3 regions of the Bacillus smithii genome follow, and region 3 is predicted to be linked to each of the others. Evidence: riboswitches for the same ligand, from Rfam matches in the RefSeq annotation. Region 3 holds a riboswitch; each other region holds the start of a gene.
The links. Region 3 has a riboswitch for S-adenosylmethionine ahead of BSM4216_RS03095 (bifunctional homocysteine S-methyltransferase/methylenetetrahydrofolate reductase). Riboswitches for the same ligand answer to the same signal wherever they lie in the genome.
Positions count from the first base shown of each region.

Region 1: it holds a riboswitch for S-adenosylmethionine, as region 3 does, so the genes downstream of both, metK (methionine adenosyltransferase) here and BSM4216_RS03095 (bifunctional homocysteine S-methyltransferase/methylenetetrahydrofolate reductase) in region 3, are expected to answer to the same signal.
Region 2: it holds a riboswitch for S-adenosylmethionine, as region 3 does, so the genes downstream of both, BSM4216_RS08390 (O-acetylhomoserine aminocarboxypropyltransferase/cysteine synthase family protein) here and BSM4216_RS03095 (bifunctional homocysteine S-methyltransferase/methylenetetrahydrofolate reductase) in region 3, are expected to answer to the same signal.

Region 1 is NZ_CP012024.1:2,599,203-2,606,446, forward strand. Features, by position in the region: gene BSM4216_RS12160 (gamma carbonic anhydrase) at 1-427, shown strand, start outside; gene BSM4216_RS12165 (C39 family peptidase) at 557-1,396, shown strand; gene asnB (asparagine synthase (glutamine-hydrolyzing)) at 1,411-3,300, opposite strand; gene metK (methionine adenosyltransferase) at 3,665-4,867, opposite strand; SAM riboswitch class I at 5,155-5,336, opposite strand; gene pckA (phosphoenolpyruvate carboxykinase (ATP)) at 5,702-7,244, shown strand, end outside.
Region 2 is NZ_CP012024.1:1,783,050-1,790,293, reverse strand. Features, by position in the region: gene ymfI (elongation factor P 5-aminopentanone reductase) at 176-901, shown strand; gene BSM4216_RS08415 (DUF3243 domain-containing protein) at 1,015-1,272, shown strand; gene BSM4216_RS08410 (DUF3388 domain-containing protein) at 1,375-2,166, shown strand; gene BSM4216_RS08405 (helix-turn-helix domain-containing protein) at 2,185-3,084, shown strand; gene pgsA (CDP-diacylglycerol--glycerol-3-phosphate 3-phosphatidyltransferase) at 3,140-3,718, shown strand; gene BSM4216_RS08395 (competence/damage-inducible protein A) at 3,847-5,082, shown strand; SAM riboswitch class I at 5,167-5,282, shown strand; gene BSM4216_RS08390 (O-acetylhomoserine aminocarboxypropyltransferase/cysteine synthase family protein) at 5,413-6,720, shown strand; gene BSM4216_RS08385 (ISLre2 family transposase) at 6,950-7,244, shown strand, end outside.
Region 3 is NZ_CP012024.1:664,006-671,249, reverse strand. Features, by position in the region: gene BSM4216_RS03115 (glutamate synthase subunit beta) at 1-958, shown strand, start outside; gene argF (ornithine carbamoyltransferase) at 1,018-1,971, opposite strand; gene BSM4216_RS03105 (acyl-CoA thioesterase) at 2,239-2,745, shown strand; gene mreBH (rod-share determining protein MreBH) at 3,296-4,300, shown strand; SAM riboswitch class I at 4,578-4,681, shown strand; gene BSM4216_RS03095 (bifunctional homocysteine S-methyltransferase/methylenetetrahydrofolate reductase) at 4,764-6,626, shown strand; gene metH (methionine synthase) at 6,601-7,244, shown strand, end outside.

The sequences.
Region 1 (7,244 bases), 1.4 Mb from region 3:
AGAATCCAGCGTTTGGTTCAACACCGTCATCAGAGGAGACGTTGCACCAACGATCATCGGTAAAAAAGTCAATATTCAAGACAACTCCGTACTTCATCAAAGTCCAAATAATCCATTAATATTGGAAGATGAAGTGACAATCGGCCATCAAGTGATTTTGCACAGTTGCATCATTCGTAAAAAGGCTCTTATCGGTATGGGTTCTATTATACTCGACCGCGCTGAAATTGGAGAAGGGGCTTTTATCGGAGCCGGCAGCCTTGTACCGCCGGGAAAAGTCATCCCTCCACACTCAATGGCTTTCGGACGGCCAGCCAAAGTCATCCGTCCCATAAATGAACATGATAAAAGCGAAATGGAACGAATTGTCCGGGAGTATGCCGAAAAAGCTCAGTATTATAAGCAGCTGCAAAATCAAAAGGATTAGTAGTATGTCCAAAAACCATTATCCCATTCCTGCCATCCACTTTCCAAGCAGGATCATGCGCCGGTATTGATTCAAACATCCATTTTGTTTTCCATCCGGTGCTCTCAAAAATGTTTTAGGTGGTGCTGAATGAATTTTACTTTCATGATTTTATTCTTTTTTCTCATTAGTTTAGGAATCCTTCTTCTTTTTATCATAAGATATTTCCGCGACAAATGGAAACCGGCCGTTTTAATAGCGTTGCTTTTTTTCTTGTTTCTTTCAGTCTTTTTCCGGGATGAAGTCAAATATTCGATTCCGTTCCAAAAATCGCTTATAGCATTTCATCATTGGACTCATTATTCTACAGTCAAAGTAAAAGAGAGCGTTTTGCTTGATTCCCCTCTCATTTCTCAATTGCCGGAACTGCCACGGGGATGCGAAGTGACAAGCTTGGCCATGCTCCTTCAATCAGCAGGCGTCTCCGTCGATAAAATGGAACTGGCCAAAGAAGTGAAAAAGAACCCTGCCACTTATCGAGTGGAGAATGGACTTATTTTTTTCGGCGACCCTGACAACGGATTTGTCGGCGATATGTATACGCTTTCTAAACCCGGACTGGGAGTTTATCATAAGCCCATTTTGGAACTGGCCAATAAATATTTGCCAGAAGGCAAGAAGGCATTAGATTTGACAGGAGCGGATTTTGAAGAATTAAAAGTCCATCTTTCCGACGGCCGCCCAGTTTGGGTTATCATCAATACCACTTACAATAAGCTGCCGGACAGCGCGTTTCAAACTTGGCATACGGAGAGCGGAAAAATAAAAATTACTTATAAAGAACACTCGGTATTAGTCACCGGTTATGACGATCAGTATGTGTATTTTAACGATCCACTAACCAATGTAAAAAATCAAAAAGCACCCATTGACTCCTTTGAAAAAGCATGGGTGCAAATGGGGAGACAGGCCATTACCTATCTCCCCTAGTTTTTTACCCATTATTACACAAGCTGCATTTCCCGTTGTTTTTGTGTTTGAAATTCATATTTGCCTTCTACATATACAGCATGCCAAATCATAAAAATAAGAACGGTCCAAATTTTACGGCTGTTATCTTTCTTCCCTTGGCAATGTTCTTCCAGTAAATCTAATACATATTGCTTGTTAATAAGATGCCCCGTTTCGCTTTCTTTAATAATGGTCACAGCCCAATCATGCATTTCTGCTTTCAGCCAATGGCGAATTGGCACCGGGAATCCCAGTTTCTTTCTATTTAATACATGATCAGGGACAATTCCTTCTGCAGCTTTTCGAAGGATGTATTTGGTCGTGCCATGAGCGGTTTTATAGCGCGTTGGAATTTTGGACGCCACTTCAAATACTTCTTTATCAAGGAATGGAACGCGCAATTCCAAAGAATGGGCCATTGTCATTTTATCTGCCTTTAACAAAATGTCACCGCGCAGCCATGTATGAATATCAATATACTGCATGCGATCGACATCGTCATAACCGACCGTTTCTGCATAAAATGGCTTTGTAATGTTAGTATATTCAAGGCCGTCGCGATATTGTCGCAATAGTTTCCGTTTTTCCTCTTCTCCAAACATCTTCGCATTACCGATGTACCGTTCTTCCATCGGCGTAACTCCGCGTTCAATAAAGCTTTTCCCTTTCACACCATCAGGCAAAATGGAAGCCAACAATCGAAGCAATTTTTTCCCAACTTCCGGTATGTTTTGAAAAACAGCTAACGATTGCGGTTCACGATAAATATTATAGCCGCCGAAAAGTTCATCTGCTCCTTCTCCTGATAATACGACTGTTACATGTTTTCTTGCTTCGCGAGCTACGAAGTACAACGGAACACAAGCCGGATCGGCCAGCGGATCATCCATATGCCAAATAATCTTCGGCAGTTCTTTCATATATTCTTCCGGTGTGATCACGTAGCTAATATTTTCCACACCCAATTTTTCCGCTGTTTCTTTAGCCACATCAATTTCACTATATCCATCGCGTTCAAATCCGACAGAGAATGTTTTAATCTTTGGATGGTATTGCTTGGCAATCGCAGCAACAAAAGAAGAATCAATTCCCCCTGAAAGGAAGGATCCGACAGGCACATCGCTTCTCATGTGTACTTTTACAGAATCAAGAAGCGCCTCACGCACCATTTTCACATATTCGTCTTCTTCGCGGTAAATCGGTTGGAAAGCGGCTTTCCAATAACGGCGAATCGTCATGTTTTCGCCGACTTTTTTAATAAAATAGTGGCCAGGTTCCAATTTTTGAATTTCCGCATGCAATGTATCAGGTTCCGGAACGTATTGATACGTAAAATAATGTTGAGCGGCATTCGCATTTAAGCTGCTTTCTTCACTGGCAAGCAAAATGCTCTTCTTTTCGGAAGCAAAAAAAGTACGTCCTCCTTCTTCTTTATAAAAAAATGGTTTAATGCCGAACGGATCTCTTGCACCGAACAACACTTGTTCTTCTTTATCCCAGATCACAAAAGCGAACATACCGCGAAGCTTTTCTACAGCTTTTTCTTTTAGGCGGCTGTACAAAGCGACGATGGTTTCTGTGTCAGACGAAGTAGCAAATTCAACGCCTTCTTTTAAAAGTTCTTCCCGTAATTCCACATAATTGTAGATCTCGCCATTAAAAATAATCCAATATCGTTCATTTTCAAATGACAGCGGTTGGTTTCCGTTTTCAAGGTCAATAATACTTAAACGTCGAAATCCTAATTGAACGTGTTCATCTTGATAAAATCCATCATGATCAGGACCACGGTGATAAATGATATCGTTCATTAATTTAAATTGTTCTTCCGTTAATTTCGGATAATCTTTATGATCATAAACGCAACCGATAAAGCCGCACATGACTATCACCTTTCTGTAATTTAAGTTCACATTACTAGTTTAACGAAATTGTGAATCTTGGCAAGGAATTTATTTCATGAAAAATTTCCATTTCATTCCGGAAGTTTCAAAATCAAATCACTTCCAATACCTCAACAGGAAAAGCGTCCAAGTTCAAAAGTCGAATTTTTTATCAGTCCTTTTCTAGTTGTAGGAGAGTTTGCCTATTGGAATGTTGTATAAGTATCCCCTTTTTCACGATGATTCATCAATTGTACCATTTATTCTCCACTATAGATGGCCACAATATTTGGATTCATTAAATAATCTTCACGTTCAAATGAAAAAGGAGCTACAGCTAAAAGTGTAACTCCTGTACATTTGTCTATTGATTTAATGCTTGTTCGCGAAGCGTTTGGGCTTTATCTGTTTTTTCCCAAGGAAGGTCCAAATCGGTGCGTCCGAAATGGCCGTATGCAGCTGTTTGTTTGTAAATTGGGCGACGCAGATCAAGCATTTTGATAATTCCAGCTGGACGCAGGTCGAAGTTCTTTCTCACGACGTCTACCAATACATCTTCTGATACAGCTCCAGTTCCGAATGTATCGATGGAAATCGATACCGGCTGAGCTACCCCAATCGCATAAGCAAGCTGTACTTCACACTTTTCTGCCAGTCCAGCTGCCACAATATTTTTAGCTACATAGCGGGCAGCATAGGCTGCAGATCGGTCTACTTTCGTCGGATCTTTCCCGGAAAAAGCTCCTCCACCATGTCTTGCGTAGCCGCCGTAAGTGTCTACGATAATTTTCCGTCCCGTTAATCCGGCGTCACCTTGAGGTCCTCCAATAACAAAACGGCCGGTCGGATTGATGAAATATTTCGTTTCATCATCGATCAATTCTTTTGGAACAATTGGGTCAATAACATGTTCTTTAATGTCGCGCTGAATTTGCTCTAACGTGATTTCCGGATGATGTTGGGCCGAAATGACAATCGTATCGATGCGCACAGGCTTGTCGTTTTCATCATATTCAACCGTTACTTGCGTTTTTCCGTCCGGACGCAAGTAAGGAATAATCCCTTCTTTGCGCACTTTTGTCAACCGGCGGGATAAAGAATGGGCTAAAGAAATAGGAAGCGGCATTAATTCTTCCGTTTCATTGCAGGCAAATCCGAACATCAAACCTTGGTCGCCCGCGCCAATCGCTTCAATTTCTTCATCCGTCATCGATCCTTCTCTTGCTTCCAGGGCGCGGTCCACCCCTTGAGCAATGTCGGGAGATTGTTCATCGATAGACGTCAAGACACCGCAAGTATCTGCGTCAAAACCGTATTTCGCCCGGGTATAGCCAATATCCCGCACCGTTTGGCGTACAATTTTGGGAATATCCACATAAGAAGACGTCGTAATTTCTCCAGAAACCAGCACAAGCCCAGTTGTTACTGAAGTTTCAGCAGCCACCCTTGCATTCGGGTCTTTTTCGAGAATAGCATCGAGAATGGCATCAGAAATTTGGTCGCAAATTTTATCCGGATGCCCTTCGGTGACAGACTCTGAAGTGAAAAGACGGCGTTTTTTTGACATCAAAGTTCCTCCTATCGCAGTTTCGATCAATTCCATTTCCTTCTTTTAACCCGCCAGTTAAGGTCTTGACAACAGAGAAAGTAAGCCTTATCTTTTTGGGGTCAAAACATTTGAAAATGGATGTTCGCTTTATTTTTAAACGGTACTCGTTTCCTTTCGTAGTATGGTATGATTGCCCGTTTCCAAAGGACCGGCAATCTCAATGGTCCAGCGCCAAACTCAATCAAAAAGAAAAACCTTTCCCAAAAGAATGCAGAGGAAAGGTTTTTGGTTACATGCGCCTTTCACTCTTATCGTTCAAGGTATTTACACCTTGCATCAGGTTAGCACCTTTCTCACAAGCCCCTCGCGTCGCCGGTACGACATAAGAAGCATGTCCTTTTACCTGACGGCTTCAAAATCATCGCTTGTCGTTGAGAAGGTTGCCGGGTTTCATCGGGCCTGTCCCTCCGCCAACTCAGGATAAGAGTATCCGTTCAATGTTAAACTATAACGTAGAAACCAAACGGGTGTCAACAAAATTTTGTCTTTCCGTTGACGCAATGTTTTCTTCCTGAAATAGAAATAAATTCTATTTTAAACCCGTCGCAACAGACGGTTTAAACGGACTCATTAAAACCTGAACCAAAAAACTCTGAATCATATCCTGTTTCTCCCTTTTTTCTTCCTTTTATATAGTATAGAATAGGCATGCCAATTAAGGAAAAGATGAAAAAAAATAGACAAAAATTTACGATAAATAGTATAGACTAATCGAATAAAAGTGTTATACTATTTCTTAAGTGAACTCGAAAATAACATCTAAAAATAAAAACAAAAGGATGGTTATTATTTATGAATTCTGTCATTTCGAATGAAATTTTGGAATTAGTTAAGGGATCCAATGTCCATGTTCAATTATCTGTCCCACAACTGGTTGAAAAAGTCCTTTCCAGAAAAGAAGGCGTATTAACTGCTTCCGGCGCCGTTCGCGCTCAAACCGGAAAATATACCGGGAGATCACCAAAAGACAAATACATTGTAAAAGAGCCATCAACCAAAGACAAAATAGACTGGGGACCGGTGAACCAGCCGATTTCTCCAGAAGTTTTTGATAAATTATACCATAAAGTCATTCGTTACTTAAAAGAACAAGAAGAAATTTTCGTATTTAAAGGATTCGCCGGCGCCGATCCATCTCATCGCCTTCCGATTCAAGTAATCAATGAATACGCATGGCATAATCTTTTTGCCCATCAGCTTTTTATCCGTCCGACGGAAGAAGAATTAGCGGGTCATCAGGCGGAATTTACCATTCTTTCGGCCCCTAATTTTAAAGCTGATCCTGAAGTTGACGGAACGAGATCAGAAACTTTTATCATTATCTCTTTTGAACGCAAAGTCATATTGATTGGCGGGACTGAATACGCCGGAGAAATGAAGAAATCCATTTTTTCGATCATGAATTACCTCTTGCCGGAATCCGGCGTCTTATCGATGCACTGCTCGGCCAATGTCGGTTTTGAAGGAGACGTTGCTCTGTTCTTCGGGCTTTCCGGAACGGGAAAAACCACTTTATCCACAGACCCGAACCGCCGTTTAATAGGAGATGACGAGCACGGATGGTCATCTACAGGAGTCTTTAATATCGAGGGCGGCTGCTATGCAAAATGCATTGGGCTTTCCGAAGAAAAGGAACCGCAAATTTATCATGCGATCCGCTTTGGGTCCGTTCTTGAAAATGTAGTATTGGATGAAAATACTCGGATTCCGGATTATAACGACTCTTCCTTGACAGAAAATACTCGTGCCGCCTATCCAATTGACGCGATCGATAATATTGTCGTTCCTAGTATTGCAGGTCATCCAAGCACGATTATCTTTTTGACCGCAGACGCTTTCGGTGTTCTGCCCCCTATCAGCAAATTGACAAAAGAACAGGCCATGTACCATTTTCTAAGCGGATACACATCCAAATTAGCCGGTACGGAAAGGGGCGTTACCTCGCCTGAAGCAACATTCTCCACATGCTTTGGAGCGCCATTCTTGCCTCTTCCGGCTACACGATACGCAGAAATGCTCGGCGAAAAAATCGATGAACATAATGTGCAAGTCTATTTGGTCAATACCGGATGGACAGGCGGAGAATACGGCGTCGGATCCCGAATGAAACTATCCTATACACGTGCAATGGTTCAAGCCGCTTTAGAAGGCGAACTAGCTAATACCGAAACTCAGAAAGACGAAATTTTCGGGCTGGAGATCCCTCTTCATGTTCCGGGAGTGCCGGACGAAGTATTGCTGCCGAAAAAAACATGGCAGGATGAAAAAGCATATGAAGAAAAAGCACTGGAATTGGCAGCCCGCTTCCGCGAAAACTTTAAGAAATTTACCAATG
Region 2 (7,244 bases), 1.1 Mb from region 3:
TCCGTACGGAAAATTATTGCGGATGAAAAGTTGATTTTGTTTTTCATCCATGAGTCCATGTGTTTTGCTCTTACTACTAAGAGATGAAATTTCTCAAATTGGCTGAACGGCTAACATAGAAAATGTAAACTTATAAAGGAATTGTAGTTAAAAAATAAGGGAGTAAGTTTATAATATGAAAAAGTTTGCTTTAATTACCGGGGCGAGCGGGGGAATTGGTCAAGCAGCTGCTCGAGTATTGGCCCAAAACGGATGGAATTTGTACCTTCATTATCATCAAAACCGTGAGTCCATCCAAAACTTGATGAATGATCTCAAACCATATGGTTTAGAAATCATTCCTATTCAAGCAGATTTAAGAACGGATGACGGAATCACCACTTTGGTCGAAAGCCTTTTTTCCGTTGATGCCCTCGTTTATGCGAGCGGGAATTCCTATTATGGGCTGCTTCAAGACATGTCGACTGTCGAAGTGGATGAACTTCTTGCTGTGCATGTACGAAGTCCGTTGCTGCTCATTCGATCGATATTGCCCAAAATGTCTGCGAAACGGAAAGGCCAAATTGTACTTGTCAGTTCCATTTGGGGACAGACGGGGGCCGCATATGAAGTCGCCTACTCAGCTGTAAAAGGTGCACAAATCGCTTTTGTAAAGGCGCTAAGCAAAGAAGTGGCTGCGAGTGGAATCCGCGTTAATGCAGTGGCGCCAGGAGCAGTCGCAACCAAAATGGTGACCGAACAGCTGTCGGAAGAGGAATTGTCGATTTTAAAAGAGGAAATCCCAATGAGGAGGCTTTCCGCCCCGGAGGAAGTGGCTGAAGCCATCGCGTTTTTGTTATCTGATCAATCTTCTTACATAACCGGTCAAATATTGGCGGTGAACGGTGGCTGGTACACATAATTCAAAACGAATGTCTTTTACGAACATAGATGAATAAACCCGGTTTAAGAATGTATATTTTTGTGCAGACGTTACAAACTATACTTGTATCTCACTAAAGGGAGGTTCAATGAATGTCTGTACTTGATAGCTGGGAACAATGGAAAGATTTTCTAGGAGACCGTTTAAATCAAGCGAAAGATCAAGGAATGAATCAGCAAGCAATCAGCGATATTGCTTATCAAATCGGCAACTACCTTGCAAACCAAGTAGATCCGAAAAATGAGCAGCAACGGGTGTTGGCCGATCTTTGGTCTGTCGCTTCCCCAGAAGAACAACATGCCATTGCTAATGTCATGGTAAAACTTGTGCAAAATAACGGGACTCATTAGAGAGGGAAATCCCTCTCTTTTTTTTCTTTAAAAAATGGCGAAAATCATTTATCATAATAGCTAGATGTTTATTACCACCCGGATTGTCACTTGGAGGGTTTTATGGAAAAACAAGAGTGGTATTTAGAATACGAAATACAAAAGAACCGTCCTGGGCTCTTAGGCGATATTTCTTCATTGCTCGGCATGCTCTCAATTAATATTGTGACAATCAACGGGGTTGATCAAGGAAAACGGGGCATGCTTCTATTGGCTAAAACGGAAGAACAAATTGTCCGCCTTGAATCCATTTTGCGAACAATGGACACGATTAAAATTGTAAAACTTCGAAAGCCTAAAGTAAGAGATCGTTTGGCTGTTCGTCATGGAAGATATATCACCCATGACGCTGATGACAAAAAGACTTTTCGATTTGTGCGAGATGAATTAGGAATACTGGTTGATTTTATGGCGGAATTATTTAAACAAGAAGGTCATAAACTGGTTGGAATTCGCGGGATGCCGCGTGTAGGCAAAACAGAATCCATTGTAGCGGCAAGCGTCTGCGCCAATAAAAGATGGCTTTTTGTTTCTTCAACGCTGATTAAGCAGACTGTCCGCAGTCAATTGTTTCGGGAAGAATACAGCGACCAAAATATTTTTATTATTGACGGAGCCGTTTCGGTAAGGAAAGCAAATGAAAAACATTGGCAGCTCATTAGAGAAATTATGCGGATCCCGGCCGTAAAAGTAATTGAGCATCCTGATATTTTTGTCCAAAACAGCGAATATTCCATTGATGATTTTGACTATATCATCGAATTGCGCAATAATCCAAATGAAGAAATTACATACGACTTGATGTATAAAAATCAACTTTTTCAGAATTCTGAGTTCGAAGGATTTGACTTTTAAAATTGGAAGGTGTTTACGGTGACAGAACTAGGAAACCGCTTGAAAGAAGCAAGGGAAGCGAAGGGGCTTACCCTTGATGACGTTCAGGAAATGACCAAGATTCAAAAAAGATATTTGGCCGGCATTGAAGAAGGAAAATATGATCTGATGCCGGGAAAATTTTATGTTCGAGCCTTTATTAAGCAGTACGCGGAGGCTGTAGGGCTTGATGCTGAAGAAATTTTCAATGAATATAAAAATGAAATTCCGGACTCTCATGAAGATGAAATTCCTCAGCGAGTGACGCGGATAGAACCGTCTTCGCGAAGGACTGTTTCCGGCGGGGCTTCGGGAAAGTTTTTCGATTATTTGCCGAAGATTATTGTAGCTGTGTTTATTATCGGAGCGATTTTTCTTGTATGGGCATTGATTCCAAAAGACGGCGGAAATGAAAAAAGCGGAAATGATCATACGGTCAAAGTGGAGCAATCCAAAAATGTAGAGCCTGTTAAGGAAAATTCCGTCAGCAAGAAGAAAGAAACGAAAAAAGAAGCGAAGAAAGAAGAAAAAACGTCTAAAACGGACAAAAAAGAAGCGAACAAAAAGGATCAATCCGAGTTGAAAGCTGTTCAGTCTAGTGGTCGACAAACGGTTTACCAATTGACGAATGCGAAAGATTTCAAAATATCGATTGCTTCAACGGGTGAAAGCTGGATTCAAGTGACCGATGAAAGCGGAAAATCGTATTTTTCTAATTTGCTTCGAAAAGGACAAACGCAAACGTTTGATTTGAAAGGCCACAGTCAAGCGAAAATTGTGGTCGGTTTTGCACCTGCGACAGAGATTAAAGTGAATGGTCAAACCGTTCAATATAAAATCCCTGCAAATCAGGTCGTTCGCCAGGACATCATCATTCAAAATCGTAAATCGGCGCAATAAATTAATTAAAATTGTTTAGGATACTGTTTTCGATGGAATAGTGGGGGTACTTCTTGTGAATTTACCAAACAAAATTACTGTATCACGTATATGTTTAATTCCAATCTTCGTTATTTTGCTTGTTGTTCCATTCAATTGGGGAAACATCACCATTCTAGGGACAACCATGCCTGTGACTCACTTCGTGGGGGCCCTTGTATTTATCCTTGCCTCGACCACCGATTGGATTGACGGACATTTTGCACGAAAGTACAACTTGGTCACGAACCTGGGAAAATTTCTTGATCCGCTTGCGGACAAATTGTTAGTTTCGGCTGCGTTTATTATACTGGTTGAATTGGGATATGCTCCTTCTTGGATCGTCATTTTGATCATCAGCCGCGAGTTTGCGGTGACAGGGCTTCGCCTTGTACTTGCTGGGGAAGGAGAAGTAGTTGCGGCCAATATGCTTGGAAAAATTAAAACATGGACGCAAATCATTGCGATTTCTGCGTTGCTTCTTCATAATATTTTGTTTGAAAATTTCTCGATTCCGTTTGCGGATTTTGCCCTTTGGGTAGCGCTCTTTTTCACGTTATGGTCAGGCTGGGATTATTTCGCCAAAAATGCACATGCATTTAAAAACTCCAAGTAAAATGAAATGAAACAACTAGAAAGGCTGGCTCATCCAAGAACTCGAAAAAGACGGTTATGCACTTTCGTTCTTGTTGAAGAGCGGCCTTTTTCTGTTTGGATCTCTATATGATTGAGGAGGACTATTTTATGAATGCTGAAATTATTTCGGTTGGTTCCGAACTTCTACTCGGCCAAATCGTCAATACGAATGCACAATTTCTTTCTCGTCATTTGGCTGAAATGGGCGTCAACGTATTTTATCAAACCGTTGTCGGGGATAACAGCGATCGGCTTCTTTCAACGATTCAAAAAGCAGAAGAAAGAGCAGATCTCATCATTTTTACAGGTGGTCTTGGCCCGACACGTGATGATTTAACAAAAGAAACCATTGCCGCGCATCTAGGCAAGAAACTCGTTTTGAACGACGAAGCGTTTAAAGGAATTCGTCAATATTTCCTTAAAATAGGCCGTGAGATGACGGAAAATAACAAAAAACAAGCTCTTGTTCTAGAGGATTGTCTTGTTTTGCCGAATGAAAACGGCATGGCTCCCGGTATGTTTGTGAAATCAAAAAATAAATTTTATATGCTTTTGCCGGGGCCGCCAAAAGAAATGCAGCCGATGTTCGAAAAATATGGAAGGCCGGCTATATTAAATGTTTTGGATCGCCAAGAAAGCATTGTTTCACGCGTATTGCGTTTCTTTGGCATCGGAGAATCGCAGTTGGAGACAGAGATTGAAGATATGATTATGAACCAAACAAACCCGACCATTGCGCCTTTAGCTGGCGACGGAGAAGTGACCATCCGACTTACGGCGAAGCACCGATCAAAAGAGACAGCTAATGAGATGATAGACAAAGTAGAAAAAGAGATTTTAAACCGTGTTGGCGAATACTTTTACGGTTATGGACAAACTACGATTGCAGCTGAATTAGTACAGAAGCTGAAACAACAAAATAAGACGATTGCCTGCGCTGAAAGTTTGACCGGAGGACTGTTTCAAAGTATGATTACCGCTGTTGCAGGAGCAAGCGCTGTTTTAAAAGGCGGGATTGTTTGTTATACAAACGAAGCGAAAGAGCATCTGGTCGATGTTTCAAAAAAGACGCTTGATACGTTCGGAGCGGTCAGTGAGCAGTGTGCGAAAGAGTTAGCTGAAAATGTAAGGAAAAAGCTTAACGCTGATATTGGAATCAGCTTTACGGGAGTAGCAGGACCCGATTCTTTGGAAGAAAATCCTCCTGGAACTGTTTGGATCGGCATTTCTGAAAAAGGAAAAGAATCAAAGGCCGTATTGCTGAAGCTTGCAGGGGATCGGAATCAAATTCGTAACCGTACAGCTAAATACGGTTGTCATTTTTTGCTGCGAACTTGTCAGTAATTTGCTGAAAATGATTGACTTTTCTTTTTTATTGCGCTATTCTTTAAACAAGAGCCACACAATTCAATATTGTAACAGAATTGACTCTTATCAAGAGTGGCGGAGGGAATAGGCCCGAAGAAGCCCGGCAACCTTCAAGAAATCAATGCTTGAAAAGGTGCTAATTCCTACAGATCAGGAAATGATCTGGAAGATAAGAAGGGAAATGATGAACTCAAGCCCTCTTCTTATTGGAAGAGGGCTTTTACTGTTCCTCATCCATCAGGATGGGATCTATTCTCAGATAAGTCGCTGAAATTTCAATCTTCGAATTTTTCGGGAGGTTTTATTATGGCAAACGAGCAATGGGAAAAAGACACAAAATTATTGCATGCAGGGCAAATACCTGATCCTGCGACGGGTGCCCGTGCAGTACCGATCTATGAAACTACTTCTTATGTGTTTCCGGATACGGAACACGCGAGCGCTGTATTTGGACTAAAAAAAGAAGGGAATATTTATACCCGGATTACCAATCCAACTGTTGATGTATTTGAAAAAAGAGTGGCGGCGCTTGAAGGAGGTACTGCCGCTGTAGCATTTTCTTCAGGCATGGCAGCTATCGCGCTCTCCGTTTTAAATGTTGCGAGTGCAGGAGATGAAATTGTCGCAGCGTCTGAATTGTACGGCGGTACTTATAATTTGTTTTCTGCTACTTTTCCTAAATATGGGATTCATGTAAAATTTGTCGATGCTCAAGATCCTGAAAATTTTCGAAAAGCGATCACTCCACGAACAAAAGCTCTTTTCGGAGAAATCATCGGAAATCCAAGTCTAAATGTGTTGGATGTTGAAAAAGTTGCGGCCATTGCCCATGAAAATGGGATTCCGTTGATTGTAGACAATACGTTTGCGTCACCATATGGTTCCAATCCAATCAAATGGGGAGCCGATGTTGTCGTTCACTCGGCAACAAAATGGATTGGCGGTCATGGAACAGTTATTGGCGGAGTTGCTGTAGACGGCGGCCACTTTGATTGGAATAATGAAAAATTCCCTGATTTTATCGAACCGGACCCAACTTATCACGGTTTGCGTTATGCCGATTTAGGAGGAACTGCGTTTGCAACAAAACTCCGCGCACAGCTATTGCGTGATTTTGGGGCATCTTTAAGCCCGCATAGTGCGTTTTTGCTATTGCAAGGATTAGAAACGTTGCATCTTCGTTTGCCAAGACATCACGATAACACGAAAGTCATTGTTGACTATTTGCTGAAGCATCCAGCAGTGGAATGGGTGTCTCATCCTAGCTTAAGCGATCATCCTTCCCATGAATTGGCCAAAAAATACTTAAATAATTTCTTCGGCTCTATTGTGGTATTTGGCATTAAAGGCGGTCGAGAAAGCGGGAAAAAGCTCATTGATCACATTCAACTTTGGTCGCATCTCGCCAATGTGGGCGATGCAAAATCGTTAATAATCCATCCGGCCTCCACTACACATCAACAGCTATCAGCTGATGAGTTGAAATTAGCAGGTGTCAGTGAAGAAATGATTCGTCTTTCTGTTGGACTGGAATCTCCGAAAGATTTAATTGCCGATCTCAATCAAGCTATCGAAAAAGCAACCGGCATTTCGGCTGAAAAGCTTGAAATATAAACAATTTGAAAAGGGGGCGTATTGCTCTCTTTTTCTTGTATGAGTAAAATTATTGTGGGCAAAATTTAACCCCCTCATTTGTTGAGGGAACGTTAGAACGCTCAACAAATGAGGGGGCCACCAAGCGAAAGCGCGGTAGTTAATAAGCAAATAACATGAAAAAGAGGGTTACTCCTTGGTAGAATCTTAGTCAACCAAAACTAAATCACAAACAAAGGAGTAACCCCTCATGCAAAAGAATAACACAGTATATCCAAATTTAAAACAGATTGAGCAATTAGTTTGGAGGCAATTACAGGAAACCTTCTCAAAGGTCATGAAAACACTATTAGAGGACATGGACAAGCAGATTGCTGAAGAACGAAATAAAAAGCGTTATCGTCTACTCGATAAGCGTATCACCACTATTATCAGTCTTTTTGGAGAAATAAAGGTGAAACGGAACTACTACCGAGACAGGGAGAAAGGTGAATATGTCTATCTGCTTGATCGCTCTTTGGAATTCGAAGGGACCGGCTCCTTTA
Region 3 (7,244 bases):
TAAAGCTGGTCATACGGTTACCGTATTTGAAAAAGACGATCGTGTCGGAGGACTGCTGACATACGGGATTCCTTCGATGAAGCTTGAAAAATCTACCGTAGACAGACGCGTGAATTTACTGAAACAAGAAGGCATTACGTTTGTGACAAACACGGAAATCGGAAAAGATATCAGCGCCGAAGAACTAAAGGAATCGTTTGACGCAGTCCTTTTATGCGCCGGCTCTCAAAAACATCGCGACATATTAATAGAGGGCCGTGAATCAAAAGGCATTTATTTTGCCATGGATTATTTAACGAAAAGCATTAAAGGATTGTTGGACGGAACAGAAGTGATTTCTGCGGAAGGAAAAGATGTTATTGTCATCGGCGGCGGAGATACGGGAGCTGACTGTGTAGCAACGGCTTTGCGTCAAGGAGCCAAAAGCGTCGTCCAATTTGGAAAGCATGAAAAAATGCCTGATTCACGATTGGAACGCAATCCATGGCCGGAATATCCGAATACTTTTAAATTAGATTATGCCTATGAAGAAGCCGCTGCGATTTTCGGAGAAGACCCACGCGAATATTTAATTCAAACGAAAAAATTTGTGGCTGATGAAAATGGCCATGTGAAAGAATTGCATACGGTTCAAATGGAAAAAACCTATCATGAAGACGGAACCTATACAATGAAAGAAATTCCGGGAACGGAAAAAGTATGGCCGGCTCAACTAGTATTAATTGCCATTGGATTCACCGGAACTGAACCAAAACTTCTTGATGCCTTTCAAGTAGAAAAAACAAGCCGGAATACTGCGAAAGCAAAATACGGCCAATATACAACGAACGTGGAGGGCGTGTTCGCTGCCGGAGATATGCGCCGCGGGCAAAGTTTGGTCGTTTGGGCCATTCACGAAGGCCGTGAAGCAGCTCGAGAAATCGACCGTTATTTAATGGGAGAGACCTTTTTGCCATAACCTGAAATACGCACAAAAAAAGAGGCCGACCTTTAAGTTCGCCTCTTTTTTTGTACTTTTTAATCTTGCAACAAACTATAGAGAACGGCTTTCTGAGCATGCAAACGATTTTCCGCTTCTTGAAAAACAATCGATGACGGCCCATCCATAATGTCCGCTGCTACTTCCTCTCCTCTGTGAGCCGGTAAGCAGTGCATAAATTTACAGTCCGGCTTAGCATATTGGAAAAGTCCTTGATTTACCTGATAAGGAATAAATATCTTCTTTCGTTCTTCCTGTTCTTTTTCCTGTCCCATACTGACCCACACATCTGTGTAAATAAAATCAGCCTCTTTCACTGCTTCTTTCGGATTTTCCAAATAGGTTATACAAGCTCCCGTTTTTTCTGCCAATGCTTGTGCTTTTGTCATGACTTGCGGGTCAGGCTCGAATCCCTTTGGAGTCGCCACAACACATTCCATTCCTGTCAAAGCCGCCCCTATCATTAAAGAGTGGGCAACATTGTTTCCATCTCCTACATATACTAACTTGACCCCTTTCCACTCTCCTTTCCATTCGTAAATCGTCAACAAATCTGCAAGCGCTTGACAAGGATGTGATAAATCCGTCAATCCGTTGATGACAGGAATGTCGGCTGCTTTCGCCAGCGACTCGATTTTGTCATGTCCGAACGTCCGGATCATGATCCCATCCAGATATCTCGACAATACTTTTCCTGTATCCTCGATTGTTTCTCCTCGTCCTATTTGAGTATGCTGCGAATCCAAAAACATTCCATGCCCCCCGAGCTGGATCATGGCAGCTTCAAAAGAGACTCTCGTACGGGTCGAATTTTTTTCAAAAATCATCCCGAGAATTTTCCCTTTTAAACTTTCAGAATAAGCGGAAGGATTTTTTTTCATATCAGCTGCTAATTCTATAAAATAAGAAATTTCATTCGGAGTAAAATCAGCAAGAGTCAGTAAATCTTTTCCTTTCAATTGTTCGGCTGTCACCGTATGAACGATTGCCATTTATAAACACTCCCTTTCCAATGTACCATCCTTTTTTGAAACTTTTTTAATTGATCATGTCAATATTAAAAACTTTCGTAAAATAAAAACCTTTATAATTAATATTTATACACAATAAAGAATTAAAATACAATCATAAATATCGCTATTGCAAAAAATTTATTTATATAATAAAATCAAAATGCATTGTTCGTAAGTTTCATGTTAAGATTATAAGTGAACGTAACATTTTATTAGCAACTCAATAGTCCACGAGGTGAAAGATTCATGAAAAAGAAAATACCAATGCGTGATACTCTAACAGTCAAAACAAGTTTTGTCCTTCCACCGGATACAAACCAACATGGTACTTTATTCGGCGGAAAGTTGATGGCATACATAGACGATATCGCCTCTATAACCGCAACTAAATTTGCAAGAAGACCGGTTGTAACTGCTTCAACGGACTCCGTAGATTTCCTTAAACCAATTAACAGCGGTGACTCTGTGACATTAGAAGCTCGAATCACATATACTGGTCGGACAAGCATGGAAGTATTCGTAAAAGTAACATCCGAAAATTTATTAACGGGTGAAAAAGCAGTTGCGGCTCTCTCTTTCTTAACTTTTGTTGCCCTTGATGAAAACGGAAAACCGACAGAAGTGCCTGAAGTGGTTCCGGAATCTGAAGAAGAAAAATGGCTGAATGAAACAGCTCTCAATCGGGCAGAACATCGGAAAGCACGGAAACTTCACAGCCAAGAACTAGCTGAATTTTTCTCCAAAATGGAATAAGTAATTTTTCAAAAGGCCGGAATTCTCCAATCCTTCAATCTTGATACTATACTACACTTGCTCTCCGCTCACATTTCTACAAGGAATTCCGGCCCTTTCCTTTTTTTTTCGGCTCCTCCAAAACCGTGAAACATAGTCCTACAATCCTCCTAAGTCGGAATAAGCTCATTAGATTTATAGAATAGTCCGATTTTCATTCTTTAAAAATGGCATTTCAAAATGATAAATGCCTCTATTAACGTAAACACGTCCTGAAGAAAACTTGAATGGCGAAATTCTGCTGCGACATTCTTTTACATAAAGTTACAAAGATTAAGTTTTATAAACAACAGCAAGCACATTCCCCCCTCCCCTTATGTCGAAAATGCTGATAGATTCGTTCATCCCGCCATTGTTACAAATCTTCTACATTTGTAACAACATATTTTGACAATAAAACCCATATACTTTTCAACAAAAAAACTTGTATACTTTTATAGGATAAAGACGATATGATTCTTCTGAACATGCGTCAAATTTGTTTGGCTTATTCGAAATGGAGGTATAAAAGGTGCTTTCTCAAGATATTGGAATTGACTTAGGCACGGCCAATACCCTTGTATATAGTAAAAATAAAGGAATTATTATAAACGAACCCTCTGTAGCAGCGATTGATATACATACGAAACAATTATTGGCAATAGGTTCAGAAGCAAAAAAAATGATCGGAAAAACCCCCGCCAACATTTCCGTTATTCGTCCATTAAAAAATGGGGTTATTGCTGATTTTGAAGTGACAACGGAAATGCTAAAAAGCATCATGAAAAAAGTAAACAAAGCGCTTGGAATCACCTTGCGAAAGCCGAATGTCGTGATCTGCGCCCCATCTGGAGCGACAACAGTCGAAAAAAGAGCGATTGAAGACTCTATTCGAAGCTGCGGAGCGAAAACCGTCCATTTGATTGAAGAACCGATTGCAGCGGCCATCGGAGCAGATTTGGCGGTAGATGAACCGATTGCTAATATGATTGTCGACATCGGTGGAGGCACTACTGAAGCGGCCATTATTTCCTATGGCGGAGTGGTGTGCAGCAATTCGATTCGAATTGGCGGAGACAAAATGGACGAAGATATCATTCAATATGTACGGAAAGAGTACAACCTGCTAATCGGCGAACCGACCGCAGAAATGCTGAAAAAAGAAATTGGATATGCGCCCATCGATCATAATATCCAAGAAATGGAGATTCGCGGAAGGGATTTAGTAACGGGACTCCCCAAAACGATTACTATTACTTCCTTAGAAATTCAGAAAGCGATAAAGGAAACCGTTTTACAAATATTAGAAACAGTTCGTGCTACGCTGGAAAATTCACCACCGGAACTTAGCGGTGACATTGTTGACAGAGGAATTATTTTAACAGGAGGAGCTTCCCTGCTGAACGGTTTAAAAGAATGGTTGGCAAGCCAGATGATTGTCCCCGTAAACCTCGCACCAAGTCCGCTCGAATCAGTCGCCATTGGTACAGGCCGGTCTTTGCATGTCATCCCTCAGTTAAAAAAAGTAAAAAATTAACGCTTGTTAAAGAAGTCTGTCTCTCCGATTAAAAAAAAGCAGGCCCTCATCCCTCCTGCTTTTTCGGAGGCAGACTTTTTTTCGATCTTATTAAGCCCCTCATATAAACCTTCTTTAGACCGCCGGAGATAAGACTTTTCTGATTTCTTTTCTTCAGGATGAATGATTTCAGCTAGCTTTTGAACACGCGATCTGCCAAAAATTCTCTTGACCGCTGCCTGAAGAAAAGCTATTATTAATTTAATAAATCTGAAAATACGAAAAAAATTTCATAGATTTCTTATCAAGAGAGGTGGAGGGACTGGCCCGATGAATCCTCAGCAACCAGCCGAATTGGCCAGGTGCTAAATCCAGCAAACTTTCGAGTTTGGAAGATAAGAAGGATCATTTTGGACATCATCCATCAAAAGCCTTCTTACGGAAGGCTTTTTTCATTTTATCCGTAATGAGAGGAGGAATACGCATGGGATTTTTGGATCGATTGAAAACAGAGATTTTAACAGCCGATGGCGCAATGGGCACGCTCCTCTATTCATATGGAATTGACTATTGTTATGAAGAATTGAATATTGCCAAGCCAGAAATCATTTCAAAAATACATGAAGAGTATATTCTTGCCGGGGCCGATGTCATCCAAACCAATACTTACAGTGCCAACGCTGTAAAACTGCGTCGTTACGGACTGGAAGAAAACGTCAAACAAATAAATAAAGCGGCTGTCCGTCTTGCCAAACAAGCAGCGGCTGATCATGGAACGTTTGTTTTCGGTACAATTGGGGGCATTCGCGGCTTCCGTAAAGATACCTGCTCACTGGCTGATATAAAAGAGGCCTTCCTAGAACAGGCAGAAAGTTTATTGAATGAAAATCCAGACGGACTGCTTCTCGAAACTTACTATGACTTTGAAGAATTGACAACCGTCTTAAAAATAGCTCGAAAATTAACAAACATTCCAATTATCGCTCAAGTGTCCATGCATGAACCCGGTGTCCTTCAAAACGGTCTATCTCTGAATGAAGCTCTCCACCGTTTGGAAGATCACGGGGCAGATCTGGTGGGTGTGAACTGTCGACTTGGACCTTACCATATGATACAAGCACTTGAAAAAGCTACATTGCCCAAAAAAGCGTATCTTTCCGCTTATCCTAACGCCAGCCTGCTGGATGTGAAAGACGGCCGAGTGATCTACGAATCGGAAGCCGAGTATTTCGGAAGAGCGGCGGTAAAATTGCGCAATCAAGGAGTCCGTCTTATCGGGGGATGCTGCGGCACAACGCCGAAACATATTGAAGCCGTCAAAAAAGCATTATCAGGTCTTTCTCCCATTCATCAAAAATCGGTGAAACCCGAAAAACCGATCATTGTAAAAGAACCACCGGCACCGCTCGATCCCCCTCTTCACGAACTAGCGAAGAAAAAACGGACGATTATCGTAGAATTGGATACTCCGAAACATTTGGATACTTTTCAATATTTTCAAGGGACTCAAGTACTTAAAGAAGTCGGAATCGACGCGATTACAATGGCCGATAATTCGTTGGCTTCACCGCGGATCAGCAACATGGCAATGGCGGCTTTAGTAAAGGCCAACCAGCGTATTCGCCCGCTCGTACATATAACCTGCCGAGATCGCAATTTAATAGGACTGCAATCGCATTTGATGGGCCTCCACACCCTAGGTATTCATGATATTCTTGTCATTACAGGCGATCCGACAAAAGTGGGTGACTTTCCCGGTGCCACAAGCGTATACGACGTTTCCAGTTTGGAACTGATTTCATTAATTAAGCAATTGAACAACGGGATTTCTTTTTCCGGGAAACCATTAAAACAAAAAACTCATTTTTCCGTTTCCGCTGCTTTTAATACGAATGTCCGCGTACTGGAAAAAGCAGTCAAACGGATGGAAAGAAAAATAGAATGCGGAGCCGATTCGTTTATCACACAGCCGGTTTTTACAAAGGAAAAAATAAAAGAAATTTACGAAGCAACGAAACACTTAAATGTCCCTATTTTCATCGGAATTATGCCATTAACAAGCCTCAAAAACGCAGAATTTTTGCATAATGAAGTGCCAGGCATAAAATTATCCGATGAAATTATAGAGCGAATGAGAGCATTCGACGGAGATAAAGAAAAATCCCAGCAAACGGGGATTGAGATCGCCAAAGAATTAATCGATACTGCTCTTCGGTATTTTAACGGAATTTATCTCATTACTCCTTTCCTTCGTTATGAAATGACAGCCGATTTGGCTCGCTATATTCGGGAACAAGATGCAAAAAAGGGAGAGACTGTACATGCCGAAATTACAACATCCAATTGAACACGAACTAGAAAAACGAATCCTCATCATCGATGGAGCAATGGGAACCATGATTCAACAAGCCGGCCTTACACCGAACGATTTCGGAGGCGAGCAGTATGATGGCTGTAATGAATATTTAAACATCACAGCCCCTCATGTGGTCGAGTGGATTCACCGCTCTTATTTGGAAGCCGGTGCCGATGTTATTGAAACCAACTCATTTGGCGGAACACCGCTTGTTCTGAATGAATACAATCTCGGCGATAGAGCTTATGAAATTAACCGTCGGGCAGCCGAAATCGCCAAAAAAGCTGCTGCCGAATTTTCAACACCGGAAAAGCCGCGTTTTGTGGCTGGTGCTATGGGGCCTACGACCAAAACGTTATCTGTAACCGGCGGCATCGATTTTGAATCGCTCAGCAAGCATTTTGAAATCCAAGCAAGAGGTCTGATTGACGGCGGCTGCGACCTTCTCCTTCTTGAAACCAGCCAAGATATGCTCAACGTGAAAGCCGGTTTTCTCGGCATCCAAAGAGCTTTTAAAGCAACGGGAAAAACTCTTCCTTTGATGATTTCAGGCACGATTGAACCAATGGGGACTACATTGGCCGGCCAAAACATCGAAGCTTTTTATCT